DNA from 3 places in the Mesorhizobium sp. WSM4847 genome. Region 2 is predicted to be linked to each of the others. Evidence: riboswitches for the same ligand, from Rfam matches in the RefSeq annotation. Region 2 holds a riboswitch; each other region holds the start of a gene.

Region 1 (4,786 bases), on a different contig from region 2:
GGCGGGCGCCACTTACACGTTAAACGAGAAAACTTCGTTCAACCTTCAGGTCTCGGGTGATCAGCTCAGGAACTCCGGACTGGCTGCAAACGTCGCCTATATGGTCATTCCAGGTTTCACAGTCACAGCCGAAGTCGATTATGCCCATTACGCCAAGTTCGCTGCCGTCGACCGTTCCGGAATGAACCCGGCTCACGTCGGCAAAAGGAACAGCCTCGGCGGCGTGCTGCGATTCCAAAGCTCGTTCTAACGGAGTGAATCTGAATGTCGGAGGCCCGACTGGAGGCCTCGGTGTCTGGCATTACGATGTTCAAGATGTGGTCCCGGACGATCATGCCCGGACATTGGTTGCTGGACTTCATAGCCTGATCAGCGAGGCTTCCATAGGGCGCTTAGCAATGCCACTGAATAACTCGTCCAGGACATGTCTCTTGGCCCCATCTTGACCCTGTTGTGCTACCCTCATTGCGATGAGCGCTCGAGATCGAGAGCTTCGGAGGCACGGCAAGAACGGCTGAGAAATGCCTGGACGCTTCGTCCAGGCACTCGTCAAGTTTCCTCAGTGGCTCAGAATCATCTTCGGCGACCGTCATTGCAAAATCAGTTCGGTTCAGTAAGATTCTTGTTCTGTTTGGGTCATCTGAAGGACTAGTGTCTGAGTCGCAGCGGACTGCCATTCGATCTCTGCGCGGCTCGACCTCAGGATGCCCGATGTGCATGGCTTCGACGGGCTGCTGCAGCTTCGGACCCGCTATCCGCGCCTGCCGGTGGTCATCGCTTCGGGACATGAGGAGCCCAAGATCATTTCCGAAGCGCTGTCCTACGGCGCAGCCGGCTTCGTCCCGAAATCGGCGCGCAAGAGCGATCTGGCCGCCGCCATTCGCTCGGCGATGGAAGGTGCGATCCACGTGCCCGAAACCTATGAAGGCAAGCCGCCGGACGCCGACAGCACCGATCGCGCCGAGATGGTGCAGCGCCTTGCCAAACTGACGCCGCAGCAGGTCGTGGCTTGAGCCGGAACGCCTGTCCTTCCTGCTCGGCGAAGCGTTTTATGCGCGTCGCATCGGTGCGCTCGAAGCCTTCATCATGACGTTCGACCAGGACGCCCGCTACGACAGTCCGAACTTCCTGTGGTTTCGCGAGCGCTATCCGCGCTTTGTCTATGTCGACCGTATCGTCGTCGCGGGAGAAGCGCGTGGCCGCGGCCATGCCCGCAGGCATGAAGATCTATTCGACCATGTTTCGCGTGCCGGCCAGACCATCGTCACTTGCGAGGTGAATGCCGAACCGCCCAATCCGGCTTCGGATGCCTTTCACGCCGCGCTCGGCTTCGTCGAGGTCGTCGACGCGGTGATCCACGGCGGCAAGAAGGCAGTGCGGATCACCGGCTGAGGCAACAGCTCTATCAGTTGCGGTTCAGCCAGGCGCGAGCCGGCTTTTCGACGATGTAATAGCTGCACAAAGCGCAAGCGCGCCTGCCAGCATCAGCAGCGGCGCACTGCCCTGCGCATAGACGAATTTTTAGAACGGCTGCTGCCACAGATACAGCGGAATACGACCACAGCCCCAGCGTCGCCATCGGCCAGGAAGACAAAAATCCGGTCAGATACCGAGTCCTGAAGTCGAGCGAATTGACGGCGAGCGCCAACAGCGGCACCGCGACCAGATAGTGGATCGGCGGCACCGCATCCATGAACAGAAGAACCGCTCCGACGGACGCCGCAATGGCGACATGCGGCCCCTTGAACAACGCCGGCAGCCTGTCGTCGGCCTTGAGCAGGCATATCACCGCCGATAGCAGGATCGAGGCGATGTGCACGTCGGTTCGCCAATAGGTCGTCTCGTAGTCGATCCCGAAGACCCAGTACGAAATCGCACCGTTCGCCATGGCCAGCACCGACAGCGCGCTGAGCAGCATGACGACACGGGCACGCCCCGAAACAACAAAGCTGATCAGCGCCAGGATTACATAGGCATGCTCTTCGACGCACAGCGACCAGATATGGTCGAGCGCGCCGGCGCGGCTGACGAGAATTCCGGCATAGTTGTAGGTGAATGTCAGCGCCGTCAGCGCCGCTTTCCATTTGAAGGCGACAAACGTGCCGGACAAGGCAACCATCGAAGCGAGGACGAAAACCAGCAGCGCCGGATAGATGCGGGAGAACCGGCGCTTGAAAAACGCCTTGAGCGGATAACGGATGCCGCCAACTAGGCGATAGCTGCTTTCGGCCGGACCCGGATGCGCTTGACAAATCGGAGCCGGCCCGTTCAACCTGAGGCATTCACCAGGGGAGTCCCGGCAAGGGGCTGAGATACTGCTGGCTTTCGCGGCGCAGTGACCCGTTGAACCTGATCCAGTTCATACTGGCGTAGGGACGGTGCAAGCGCTTTTGCGGGAGTTTACGCCCGAGGTCCTGTTTCAGCAGGTCAACCAAAGCGTCTTTTCATCCTTCCGGCACAGAACTGGGTCTCCAATGCATGAGCAAAGGAGCCTCACGATGAATGCCCTCACTCCAGCGGTTTCGACGGGACCACTGCCCGCCTCGCGGAAAATCCACAGGCCCGGTGCCATCCACCCGCAGATCAGGGTGCCGATGCGCGAAATCTCCGTCCATCCGACGGCCGGTGAGCCGCCCGTCACCGTTTACGATCCGTCCGGCCCCTATACCGACCCCACCCTCGAAATCAGTATCGAAAAGGGCCTTGCCCGACTTCGCCACGAATGGATCACGGCACGCGGCGATGTCGAGGACTATGACGGCCGCCACGTCCGGCCGGAGGACAACGGATTTGCGGCGGGCGAGCGCCTGACGCCGGAGTTTCCCATTTGCAGCCGGCCACTCAGGGCCAAGCAGGGCAAGGCGGTGACCCAGCTTGCCTATGCGCGCGCCGGGATCATCACGCCTGAAATGGAGTTCGTGGCCATCCGCGAAAACCTTGGTCGCGAGATCCTGCGCGGCAAGCTTGACCGCGACGGCGAAGCCTTCGGCGCAGCGATCCCCGATTTCGTCACACCGGAATTCGTGCGCGACGGGGTGGCGCGCGGGCGGGCTATCATTCCAGCCAACATCAACCATCCGGAGAGCGAGCCGATGATCATCGGCCGCAATTTCCTGGTCAAGATCAATGCCAATATCGGCAATTCAGCCGTCACCTCGTCGATGGCCGAAGAGGTCGAAAAAATGGTCTGGGCGATCCGCTCGGGAGCCGACACCGTCATGGACCTGTCGACCGGTCGCAACATCCACAACATCCGCGAATGGATCATCCGCAATTCGCCTGTGCCGATCGGAACCGTGCCGCTCTACCAGGCGCTTGAGAAGGTCGGAGGGATCGCCGAGGACCTGACCTGGGAAATCTACCGCGATACGCTGATCGAACAGGCCGAACAGGGCGTCGACTATTTCACCATCCATGCCGGTGTGCGGCTGCACTACATCCCGCTGACGGTCGACCGGGTCACCGGCATCGTGTCGCGCGGCGGCTCCATCATGGCCAAGTGGTGCCTGCATCATCACCGCGAAAGCTTCCTCTACGAGCATTTCGAGGAAATCTGCGACATCTGCCGCGCTTACGACGTGTCGTTCTCGCTCGGCGACGGCCTTCGTCCCGGCTCGATCGCCGACGCCAACGACGCGGCGCAGTTCGCCGAACTGGATACGCTCGGCGAGTTGACAAAGATCGCCTGGGCCAAGGATTGCCAGGTGATGATCGAGGGGCCCGGCCACGTACCGATGCACAAGATCAAGGAGAACGTGGACAAGCAGCTCGCTGTTTGCGGCGAGGCGCCGTTCTATACGCTTGGACCACTGACGACCGACATCGCGCCGGGCTATGACCACATCACCTCAGGTATCGGGGCGGCGATGATCGGCTGGTTCGGCACGGCCATGCTCTGCTACGTCACGCCGAAGGAACATCTCGGTCTTCCCGATCGCAACGACGTCAAGATTGGCGTGATCACCTACAAGATAGCCGCGCATGCCGCCGACCTGGCGAAGGGACACCCGGCGGCGAAACTCAGGGATGATGCCCTTTCCCGCGCGCGCTTCGAGTTCCGCTGGGAGGATCAATTCAACCTGTCGCTCGATCCCGAGACCGCGCGGTCCTTCCACGACCAGACCTTGCCCAAGGAGGCGCACAAGTTGGCACATTTCTGTTCGATGTGCGGCCCGAAATTCTGCTCAATGCGCATTTCCCACGATATCCGCGCCGAGGCACAGAAAGAGGGCATGGCGGCAATGGCCGCAAAATACCGCGAGGGCGGCGATCTCTACGTGCCAGCGGACGAGACCAGCGCCCCGCCCATGCCGGAGGCGCATGAGCCGTCATGAAGGTGTTGATCAAAGGGGCCGGCGTCGCCGGCCTCACCGCAGCTTTCGAGCTGGCCACCCGCGGCGCGGCAGTGACGGTTGCCGAGACGAGGCATAGCCTCGGCGGCAATGCGTCGTGGTTCGCCGGCGGCATGTTGGCGCCATGGTGCGAACGTGAAAGCGCCGAGCAGCCGGTGCTCGATCTCGGACGCGACGCCGCCGACTGGTGGGATACGGCAACGCCCGGGCAGGTGACGCGGGCCGGAACACTGGTCGTGGCCGCGCAGCGCGATGCGGCCGAGCTCGACCGGTTTGCCAGTCGCACGTCGGGGTACAGGCCTGTTGATGAAAACGAAATCGCACAGTTCGAGCCGGACCTCGCCGGTCATTTCCACCGTGCGCTGTTCTTCCCCGCCGAAGCCCATCTCGACCCGCGCCGGGCGATGGCTGCGCTTCACGACAAACTCGCAGCC
Region 2 (4,786 bases):
GAAATCGCGGTCGTGGCTGACCAGGATGACGGTGCCGGCAAAACCGGCGACCAGTTCCTGCAGCAGTTCCAGCGTCTCCATGTCGAGATCGTTGGTCGGCTCGTCCAGCACCAAAAGATTTGCCGGCCGCGCCAGCACACGGGCGAGTAGCAGCCGCGCCCGCTCGCCGCCCGAAAGCTCGCGCACCGGCGTGCGCGCCTGTTCCGGCTTGAACAGGAAGTCCTTCATGTAGGAGACGACGTGGCGCTGCTCGCCGTTGATGACAAGGTTCTCGCCGCGGCCGTCGGTGAGATACTGCGCCAGCGTCTCTTGCGGGTCGACCGCCTCGCGTTTCTGGTCGAGCGTGGCGATCTCCAGATTGGTGCCGAGTCGCACCGTGCCTGAGTCCGGCTTCAATTCGCCGGTCAGCATCTTCAGCAGCGTCGTCTTGCCGACGCCGTTCGGGCCGACCAGGCCAACGCGGTCACCGCGCTGGATGCGGGTCGAGAAACCCCTGACCACGGTGAGGTCGCCAAAGCTCTTCTCGATGTTCCTGGCCTCGATCACCAGCTTGCCGGATTCGGCGGCGTCGCTGGCCACCATGGTCGCCGCACCCTCGGCGCCGCGATGGCCGCGAAAGCGCTGGCGCATGGTCTGCAGTTCGCCGAGCCGGCGCATGTTGCGCTTGCGCCTTGCCGTCACGCCATAGCGCAACCAGTGCTCCTCGCGAACGATCTGGCGGCCAAGCTTGTGCTGCTCGCGCTCTTCTTCTTCCAGCACGGTGTCGCGCCATTCCTCGAAATGGCCAAAACCCTTGTCCAGCCTGCGGGTCTGGCCACGATCGAGCCAGACGGTGGCGCGCGACACGCGCTCGAGGAAGCGGCGGTCGTGCGAGATGACGATCAGCGCCGAAGAGGTGCGGGCAAGCTCCTCCTCCAGCCATTCGATGACCGACAGGTCGAGATGGTTGGTCGGCTCATCGAGGAGGAGAATGTCGGGCTCCGGCGCCATGACGCGTGCCAGGGCAGCACGGCGGGCTTCACCGCCGGAGAGATCGTTCGGCCGTTCCTCGCCGGACAGGCCGAGATGCTCCATCAGATAGGTGGCGCGGTAGGGATCGTCGGCGGGTCCGAGCCCCGCCTCGACATAGGCGCGGACGCTGGCGAAACCATCCATGTCGGGCATTTGCGGCAGGTAGCGCACTGTTGCCGAAGGCTGGCGGAACACCTCGCCATCCTGCGGCTCGATCAATCCCGCAGCGATCTTCAGCAACGTCGACTTGCCCGAGCCGTTGCGGCCGACCAGAGCGATCTTGTCGCCCGCCGACGCCGTCAGTTCCGTCCCGTCGAGCAGCGGCGTGCCACCGAAGGTCAGTTTTATCCCGTCGAGATTGAGAAGCAGCGGCGCCATGTCAGCTTTCAGGTAGGGGGAATGGATGGGCGAGCAACAGCGCGCGGCCGCTGCCCAGCGCGACTTCGAGCCGGCCCTTGACCTCGTTGGAAATGGTCAGCGACGAGCCGAACGCCACCTCGACATGGTTCAGCGGCCATTTGGCGCCGGTCACGGTCAGACCGGCAAGGTCGGAGAAGCCGAGAATCGAAAACAGCGTGCCGTCGGCGTAGTCGAAGCCGGCCTTTCCGGGAAGCAAGGGGACGCCTTCCTGTGCGCCACTGGTCAAAAGCACCTCTGTCTCTGCCTCGGCCAGCCGGACGCCGAGCGCCAGGTGCAGGAAGGCGTGGTCGGTGCGCTTGCCGCCGAACGCGCCGGCGAGCACGAGGCTGGTCGCGCCGCGTTCGAGCGCGGCGGCGATAGCCAGTTCGCCGTCGGTCTTGTCCTTTTCTGCCGGAAACACCTGGCGCGGCACGGCGGCGAGCTCGTCCGGCAAATCCGCCGGCACCGAATCGAAGTCGCCGACCCAGAGTTCCGGCGTCAGGCGCAGAGTCCGGGCATGGCTGATGCCGGCGTCGGCGGCGATGACACGCGTGCCTTCGACCTGGCGGTCGAGCAGCGGCGTGCGGATAAGGTCGCCGCCAAGCAGGATGGTGAATTTGCTCATATGCGTGGCCCTTACCAGCCCTGCTTGCGAAACGGAAGGCCGCGGTCTGGATGCCCGGCAAACTTCCGCTTGCGCCGCAGATGGGCCGGGCCTATGTGTCGAAGCGCTCTAACGGGGTGCTGGACGCGATCTTCGCGGACCGGCTGAGAGGCAACCTGCCAACCCGCTGAACCTGATCCGGTTTGTACCGGCGGAGGGATTAGACGTTTCGGACAACCCGACGCCTCAATTCCCTTCAACGCCAACGAAGGAGGCGCCGATGCGCACGTTTTTATACACACTTGTTTCGGCAGTGCTGCTCGCGGCGACCGTTCTCGCCGGCACCGGGCCGGCATCCGCGCAGGAAAAACTCACCGTCTATACCTATGAGAGCTTCACCGCCGAATGGGGTCCAGGCCCGGCGGTCAAGAAGGCGTTCGAGGCCGAATGCGGCTGTATTCTCGAATTCGTCGCGGTCGCCGACGGCGTCGCCCTGCTCAACCGCGTCAGGCTGGAAGGGGCCACGACCAAGGCCGACATCGTGCTCGGCCTCGACACCAATCTGACGGCGGAAGCCAAGGCCACCGGCCTGTTTTCGCCGCATGGTGCCGTCATCGACGTCAAGGTGCCGGGCGGCTGGAGCGACGATATTTTCGTGCCGTTCGACTATGGTTATTTCGCCGTCGTCTACGACACCGAAAAGCTGAAGACGCCGCCGAAGAGCCTGAAGGAATTGGTCGAGGGCAATGCCGATGAAAAGATCGTCATTCAGGATCCGCGCACCTCGACGCCCGGTCTCGGCCTGCTGTTGTGGGTGAAGTCGGTTTATGGCGACAAGGCGCCCGAAGCCTGGGCCAAGCTTAAGGCAAAGGTGCTCACCGTGACGCCGGGCTGGAGCGAGGCCTACGGCCTGTTCACCAAGGGCGAGGCGCCGATGGTGCTGTCCTATACCACGTCGCCGGCCTATCACATGGTCGCCGAAAACACCCAACGCTATCAGGCAGCGTCCTTCGACGAGGGCGCGTATCTGCAGATCGAGGTTGCCGGCATCACCAAATCAGGTGCGAAGAACCCGTTGGCGAAACAGTTCCTGACTTTCATGACCGGGCCGAAATTCCAGGATGTCATTCCCGAGACCAACTGGATGTTCCCTGCCGGCAAGACCGAGAAGCCGCTCAATCCGGCTTTCGACAAGCTCGTCAAGCCGACCAAGACGTTGCTGTTAAGCCCCGAAGAGGTCGCCGCCAACCGCAAGGCCTGGGTCGACGAATGGCTGTCGGTGATGAGCAAGTAGGACTTAGATTTCTGCATGGTGTTCGCTCCACGCCACCCCCCTCTGGCCTGCCGGCCATCTCCCCCTCCAGGGGGGAGATCGGATGTCACTTCCGCTTTCGCCAATCGCAACAGTCGAAGGATTGAGGCGAGGGTGAAGCTTCTAATCTCCCCCCTTGTGGGGGAGATGGCCGGCAGGCCAGAGGGGGGTGGGCGGGAACTCGACCTCAGCCACATCCCATCTTTCAGCGCCCGCCGTTAAGTTGGGCAGCGCGGAATGCACACTGGCCATCGTAGAGATCCCCGCATCACCGCCGGCACCATCGCGCTTGCCGCTGTTGCGCTGCTGATCGGCGGCGCGTTCGCCGGGCTCATCGTCGAAGGCGCCCGCGATCCGTCCGGCGCCGCGTCGGCCTTCGATTCCTACCTCTTCCGCGTCGCCCGATTCACGTTGTGGCAGGCATTGCTGTCGACGCTGCTCTCCGTCGTGCCGGCGCTGTTCGTGGCGCGGGCGCTGTCGCGGCATCCGCGCTTCTTTGGTCGCGGCCTGATCCTGCAGCTCTTCGCCGTGCCGCTCGCGCTGCCGGCCATCGTCGCAGCACTCGGGATTCTGGCACTCTATGGCCGTGCCGGCTATTTCGCCGGCGTGCTCAGCGCGAACGGCGGTCAGGGCTGGCCGGGCATATACGGCCTGTCCGGCATACTCGTCGCCCATGTCTTCTTCAATCTGCCGCTGGCGACGCGGCTGTTCCTCGAAGCGCTTGCGACAGTGCCGGCCGACCAGTGGCGGCTGGCGAGCCAACTTGGCATGGGCGCCAGGCCCGCCTTCCGGCTGATCGAATGGCCGACGCTGCGCGCGGCGCTGCCGGGCGTCGCCGGGCTTGTCTTCATGCTCTGCATCACATCCTTTACCATCGTACTCACGCTGGGCGGCGGGCCGCGTGCGACAACGCTGGAGGTCGCCATCTACCAGGCGCTGCGTTTCGATTTCGATCCTGCCCGAGCGGTGACGCTGACAGTGCTGCAGATCGCGCTGACCTTCGTCGTCGTGCTGGCATTGATGCGGCTCGGCGCCAATACCGTCGGCGACGCCAACCTGCCGGTGGCTTCGCGCCGCTATCTTTCGGCCGGCGCCGCCGAGACCGTGCTGAACGCAGCATTGATCATCCTCGCTTTGCTGTTCGTCGCCGGGCCGATGGCGGCCACGGTGACGTCAGGCCTTGGCGCCGATCTCGGCCGGCTGGCGGGCGAGAGCGCGGTGCGGCAAGCGGCGCTGACCAGCGCCGTGCTCGCCTTGCTGGCGGCGCTGCTCGCAGTGGCGCTGTCGCTGTCGCTGGTCATGGCACGACGGGCGCTGGCCTTGAGGCGTCGCGTCGGCGCCGGGACGCTGCTCGAACACGCCACCGATACCGGCGCCGGCTTCGTCCTCGTCGTGCCGCCCGTCGTCATAGGCGCCGGCTGGTTCCTGCTGCTGCGTTCGGTCAGCGACGTCTTTGCCAT
Region 3 (4,786 bases), on a different contig from region 2:
TCGATCACGTTGCTAACCTCCTTGCATGGGTGAGAGGATTTCGATCCGGTCGCCGTCCTTCAGCTGGAACAGCGCCCGCTCAGTCGCGTGCACAACCTCGCTGTTCACTGCCGTTGCAAGCCAGTTGCCTTCGTAGTCGAGCGCCGCGAGAAGCTCCGCCAGGGTGGCGGCGGTGATCTCATGCGCTTCGCCGTTGACCGTCAGTTTCATCAGCAAGTTCCACCGGTTTGTCAGAATCGAAAACAAGGTCGGCCGCCCGACGCGCCATGGCGGGGGCCAGAAGGAAACCATGGCGGTAGAGCCCGTTGATCGCGACGGTCCTGCCATGCGCTTCGACGCGCGGCAGGTTGTCGGAAAACGCCGGGCGAATGCCGACGCCCGTCTCAACGATCGCGGCCTCGCCGAAGGCGGGATGAACCGAATAGGCGGCGTTCAGGAGTTCCATTATCGCCCGCACCGTGACCGGCTCCGTGGACAGACTCTCGACCATCGTTGCACCCGCCATGAAATGGTGGTCGGCGCGCGGCGCCAGATAGAGCGGCAAACGCGGGTGCAGCAGCCTGACCGGGCGCGACAGCGAGATGTCCGGTGTACGCAGGATCAGCATCTCGCCGCGAACGCCGCGAAGCCTTTCATCGCTGGACGCCATTCCTATGCAGTCGATCTCGCGGTCGAATCCCGTCATGTGCAGGGCGTCCATTCCGAAGCGGAACTCGACGCCCCTTCCGGCGAGTTTTTCATGCAGCGCCGCCATTGCACGGCGTGGGTCGAGATGGGCTTCGCCCGGGAAGAACAGCCCGCGACGGAAGCGGCCGGCGAGATCGGGTTCCAGGAGCGCGATTTCGTCTTCGTCGATCCGCCGATGACCCGACGTGCGGCTTGCAAACCGGTCGAGTTCGCCCGCATCCCGCGGCGTTGCCAGAACGAGCGTTCCGGCCCGCGTGACATGACCCGGCAGGACCGCATCCCACCAGTCGGCGGCATCGCGTCCGAGATCCAGCACCGGCTGCTCGGCGCTTTCGCGCTCGCACCAGGGCGCCAGCATGCCGCCGGCCATCCATGATGCGTTGCCGCCAAGGCCATGCCGGGTCTCGGCAATGGTTACCGCAGCACCGCGGGCGGCGAGTTCGAAGGCGGCGGTGAGGCCGGCGACGCCAGCCCCTTTGACCAGCAGCCTCATGACGGCTCCGGCATCTTCGGCATGGGCGGTTCGCCGTCCACCGGCATATAAAGATTGCCGCCCTCGCGGTACTTCGCGGCCATCGCCGCCATGCCCTCTTTCTGTGCCTCGGCCCGAATGTCGTGGGAGATGCGCATCGAGCAGAATTTCGGCCCGCACATCGAGCAGAAATGCGCCAGCTTGTGCGCCTCCTTCGGCAAAGTCTCGTCGTGGAAGGAGCGCGCGGTTTCGGGGTCGAGCGACAGGTTGAACTGGTCTTCCCAACGAAACTCGAAGCGTGCGCGGGAAAGGGCGTCATCCCTGACCTTCGCCGTCGGATGACCCTTGGCGAGATCGGCGGCGTGCGCGGCTATCTTGTAGGTGATGACGCCCGTTTTGACGTCGTTGCGGTCGGGGAGACCGAGATGCTCCTTGGGCGTGACATAGCAGAGCATCGCCGTGCCGTACCAGCCGATCATTGCCGCGCCGATGCCTGAGGTGATGTGGTCGTAGCCGGGTGCGATGTCGGTGGTCAGCGGCCCAAGCGTGTAGAAGGGCGCCTCGCCGCAGACTTCGAACTGCCTGTCCATGTTCTCCTTGATCTTGTGCATCGGAACATGGCCCGGCCCCTCGATCATGACCTGGCAATCCTTGGCCCAGGCGACCTTTGTCAACTCGCCGAGCGTTTCCAGTTCGGCGAACTGCGCCGCGTCGTTGGCGTCGGCGATCGAGCCGGGACGAAGGCCGTCGCCGAGCGAGAACGACACGTCGTAAGCGCGGCAGATGTCGCAGATTTCCTCGAAATGCTCGTAGAGGAAGCTTTCGCGGTGATGATGCAGGCACCACTTGGCCATGATGGAGCCGCCGCGCGACACGATGCCGGTGACCCGGTCGACCGTCAGCGGGATGTAGTGCAGCCGCACACCGGCATGGATGGTGAAATAGTCGACGCCCTGTTCGGCCTGTTCGATCAGCGTATCGCGGTAGATTTCCCAGGTCAGGTCCTCGGCGATCCCTCCGACCTTCTCAAGCGCCTGGTAGAGCGGCACGGTTCCGATCGGCACAGGCGAATTGCGGATGATCCATTCGCGGATGTTGTGGATGTTGCGACCGGTCGACAGGTCCATGACGGTGTCGGCTCCCGAGCGGATCGCCCAGACCATTTTTTCGACCTCTTCGGCCATCGACGAGGTGACGGCTGAATTGCCGATATTGGCATTGATCTTGACCAGGAAATTGCGGCCGATGATCATCGGCTCGCTCTCCGGGTGGTTGATGTTGGCGGGAATGATAGCCCGTCCGCGCGCTATCTCGTCGCGCACGAATTCCGGCGTGACGAAGTCCGGGATCGCCGCGCCGAAAGAGTTGCCGTCGCGCTGCATCCCGCCGCGTAAGCTCTCGCGGCCGAGATTCTCGCGAATGGCGACGAACTCCATTTCGGGGGTGATGATCCCGGCGTGCGCATAGGCAAGCTGCGTCACCGCTTGGCCCGTTTTTGCCTTTAGCGGCCGGTGGCGCACGGGAAATTCCGGCGTCAGGCGCTCACCTGACGCAAAGCCGTTGTCCTCCGGCCTGACACTGCGGGCATCGTGGAATTCGACGTCGCCGCGCACCGTCACCCATTCATTGCGAAACCTGGCGAGGCCCTTTTCGATGCTGGTTTCGACAGTCGGGTCCGTATAGGGGCCGGACGGATCGTAAACGGTGACAGGCGGTTCGCCTGCCGTCGGATGGACGGCGATTTCCCGCATCGGCACCCTGATCTGCGGGTGAATCAGGCCGGGTTTGTGGATTTTCCTTGAGGCGGGCAGCGGTCCCGTCGACACGGCGGGGGAAATGGCATTCATTTTGAGGCTCCTTTGCTCATGCATTGGAGACCCAGTTCTGTGCCGGAAGGATGAAAAGACGCTTCTGCCTGCCTGCTTACAGGTTTTCGGGCATGGACTCCCGCAAAGCGCTTGCACCGTCCCTACGCCAGTATGAACTGGATCAGGTTCAACGGGTCACTGCGCCGCGAAAGCCAGCAGTATCTCAGCCCCTTGCCGGGACCCCCCTGGTGAATGGGTCAAATTGAGCGGGCGATCGCCATTTTGTCAAGCGCATTCGGCCCATCAATCGGCCTGCTGGGCGCGCGCGGACGAACTATTGAGCCTGCGTTAGCCATTTGGGCTGCGGCACAGCCTGCAGCAGGCTTTGCGTATAGTCGTGGCGAGGCGCTCCGAACAGCGCCGCGGTTTGGCCTTCCTCGACAATCCGTCCGTCTTTCATGACCATGATCCGGTCGGCAAAATGGCGCACGATCGGCAAGTCGTGGGTGATGAAAATATAGGAGAGGCCGAGCCTCGTCCTGAGGTCGGCCAGAAGGTCGATCACCTGCGCCTGGATAGAGACGTCGAGCGCCGAAACCGCCTCGTCGCAGACGATCAGTTCCGGCTCGCTCGCAAGTGCGCGCGCAATGGCGATGCGCTGCCGCTGGCCGCCGGAAAACTGATGCGGGTAGCGCTCGGCGTGCTCCGGCAACAGCCCCACCAGTTCCAGGAGCTCTGCCACGCGAGCCTTCCACCTGTCCTTCGGCAGGATATCGCGGTGGATCACCCAGGGTTCGGAAATGATGGCGTAAACGCGCATGCGCGGATTCATCGAACCGTATGGATCCTGGAAGACCATCTGGACCTTGCGCCGAAACGCCATGAGGCGCTTCCCATTCATGTCGAAGATGTTCTCACCGGCAAAGACCGCCTTGCCGGCGCTTGGCGCGTTCAGCCCCAACAGCATGCGCGCGACGCTCGATTTGCCGGAGCCGGACTCGCCGACGATGCCGAGCGTTTCTCCTCTCCTGACCTCGAAGCTTATGTCGTCCACCGCCTTGAACGTCCGCTTGCTGCTAAAAGCTCCGGAAGCAAGCTCATAGTGCTTGGTGAGATGTTCCACCTTGAGCAGCGTCTCGCCGGCGATCGCCGTCGAACGCCTGTTCGGCGCCTCCGCTGCGTTGCCGTGGGGCAGGGCGGCGATGAGGCGGCGCGTATAGGGGTGCTGCGGATTGCTGAAGACCTCCTTGGCGATGCCTGTCTCGACGACCTTGCCGCCGTTCATGACGATGATCCGGTCCGCCATGGACGCGGCGACTTCGAGGTCGTGGGTGATCATGATCAACGCCATGCCGGTTTCGCGCTGGAGATCGCGCAGCAGATCGAGGATCTGCGCTTGCACGCTGACGTCCAGGGCAGTCGTCGGCTCATCGGCGATCAGGATGTCCGGTTTCAACGCGATCGCCATGGCAATCATCACGCGCTGGCGCTGTCCGCCCGAGAACTGATGCGGATAGAAGTCGACGCGGTTTTGCGGCTCTGGAATGCCGACGCGCCGAAGCAGTTCTATCGTCTTGGCGCGTGCGCCCTTGCCGCTCTCTGCGCCGTGGCTCTCATAGACCTCCTCGATCTGGCGCCCCACCGTGTAGACCGGGTTCAAATAGGCGAGCGGATCCTGAAAGATCATCGCAATCCTGCGGCCGTTGATGCTTCGGCGCGCCTCGGCACCGAGGCCTGACAGTTCGACGCCATCGAAGAGGCAGGAGCCGGCCACGATGTCGCCTGGCGGACAGTCGATGAGATCCATCACCGTGCTGGT

Evidence for each region. A riboswitch is a leader RNA that binds a small molecule or an ion and turns the genes downstream of it on or off. The one in region 2 is predicted to bind thiamine pyrophosphate.
Region 1: another riboswitch for thiamine pyrophosphate. It lies ahead of thiC (phosphomethylpyrimidine synthase ThiC); the one in region 2 lies ahead of thiB (thiamine ABC transporter substrate binding subunit).
Region 3: another riboswitch for thiamine pyrophosphate. It lies ahead of thiC (phosphomethylpyrimidine synthase ThiC); the one in region 2 lies ahead of thiB (thiamine ABC transporter substrate binding subunit).

Annotation. Positions count from the first base shown of each region.
Region 1 is NZ_JBVVPY010000012.1:142,909-147,694, reverse strand. It holds gene AC0L28_RS18935 (porin) at 1-250, shown strand, start outside; partial or broken gene AC0L28_RS18930 (response regulator) at 687-1,004, shown strand; partial or broken gene AC0L28_RS18925 (GNAT family N-acetyltransferase) at 1,003-1,392, shown strand; gene AC0L28_RS18920 (acyltransferase family protein) at 1,406-2,272, opposite strand; TPP riboswitch at 2,278-2,394, shown strand; gene thiC (phosphomethylpyrimidine synthase ThiC) at 2,499-4,334, shown strand; gene thiO (glycine oxidase ThiO) at 4,331-4,786, shown strand, end outside.
Region 2 is NZ_JBVVPY010000034.1:27,301-32,086, reverse strand. It holds gene AC0L28_RS31530 (ABC-F family ATP-binding cassette domain-containing protein) at 1-1,389, opposite strand, end outside; gene AC0L28_RS31525 (thiamine diphosphokinase) at 1,391-2,035, opposite strand; TPP riboswitch at 2,138-2,251, shown strand; gene thiB (thiamine ABC transporter substrate binding subunit) at 2,295-3,308, shown strand; gene thiP (thiamine/thiamine pyrophosphate ABC transporter permease) at 3,564-4,786, shown strand, end outside.
Region 3 is NZ_JBVVPY010000006.1:87,635-92,420, forward strand. It holds gene AC0L28_RS10365 (thiazole synthase) at 1-8, opposite strand, end outside; gene thiS (sulfur carrier protein ThiS) at 13-210, opposite strand; gene thiO (glycine oxidase ThiO) at 179-1,180, opposite strand; gene thiC (phosphomethylpyrimidine synthase ThiC) at 1,177-3,006, opposite strand; TPP riboswitch at 3,108-3,224, opposite strand; gene AC0L28_RS10385 (ABC transporter ATP-binding protein) at 3,302-4,786, opposite strand, start outside.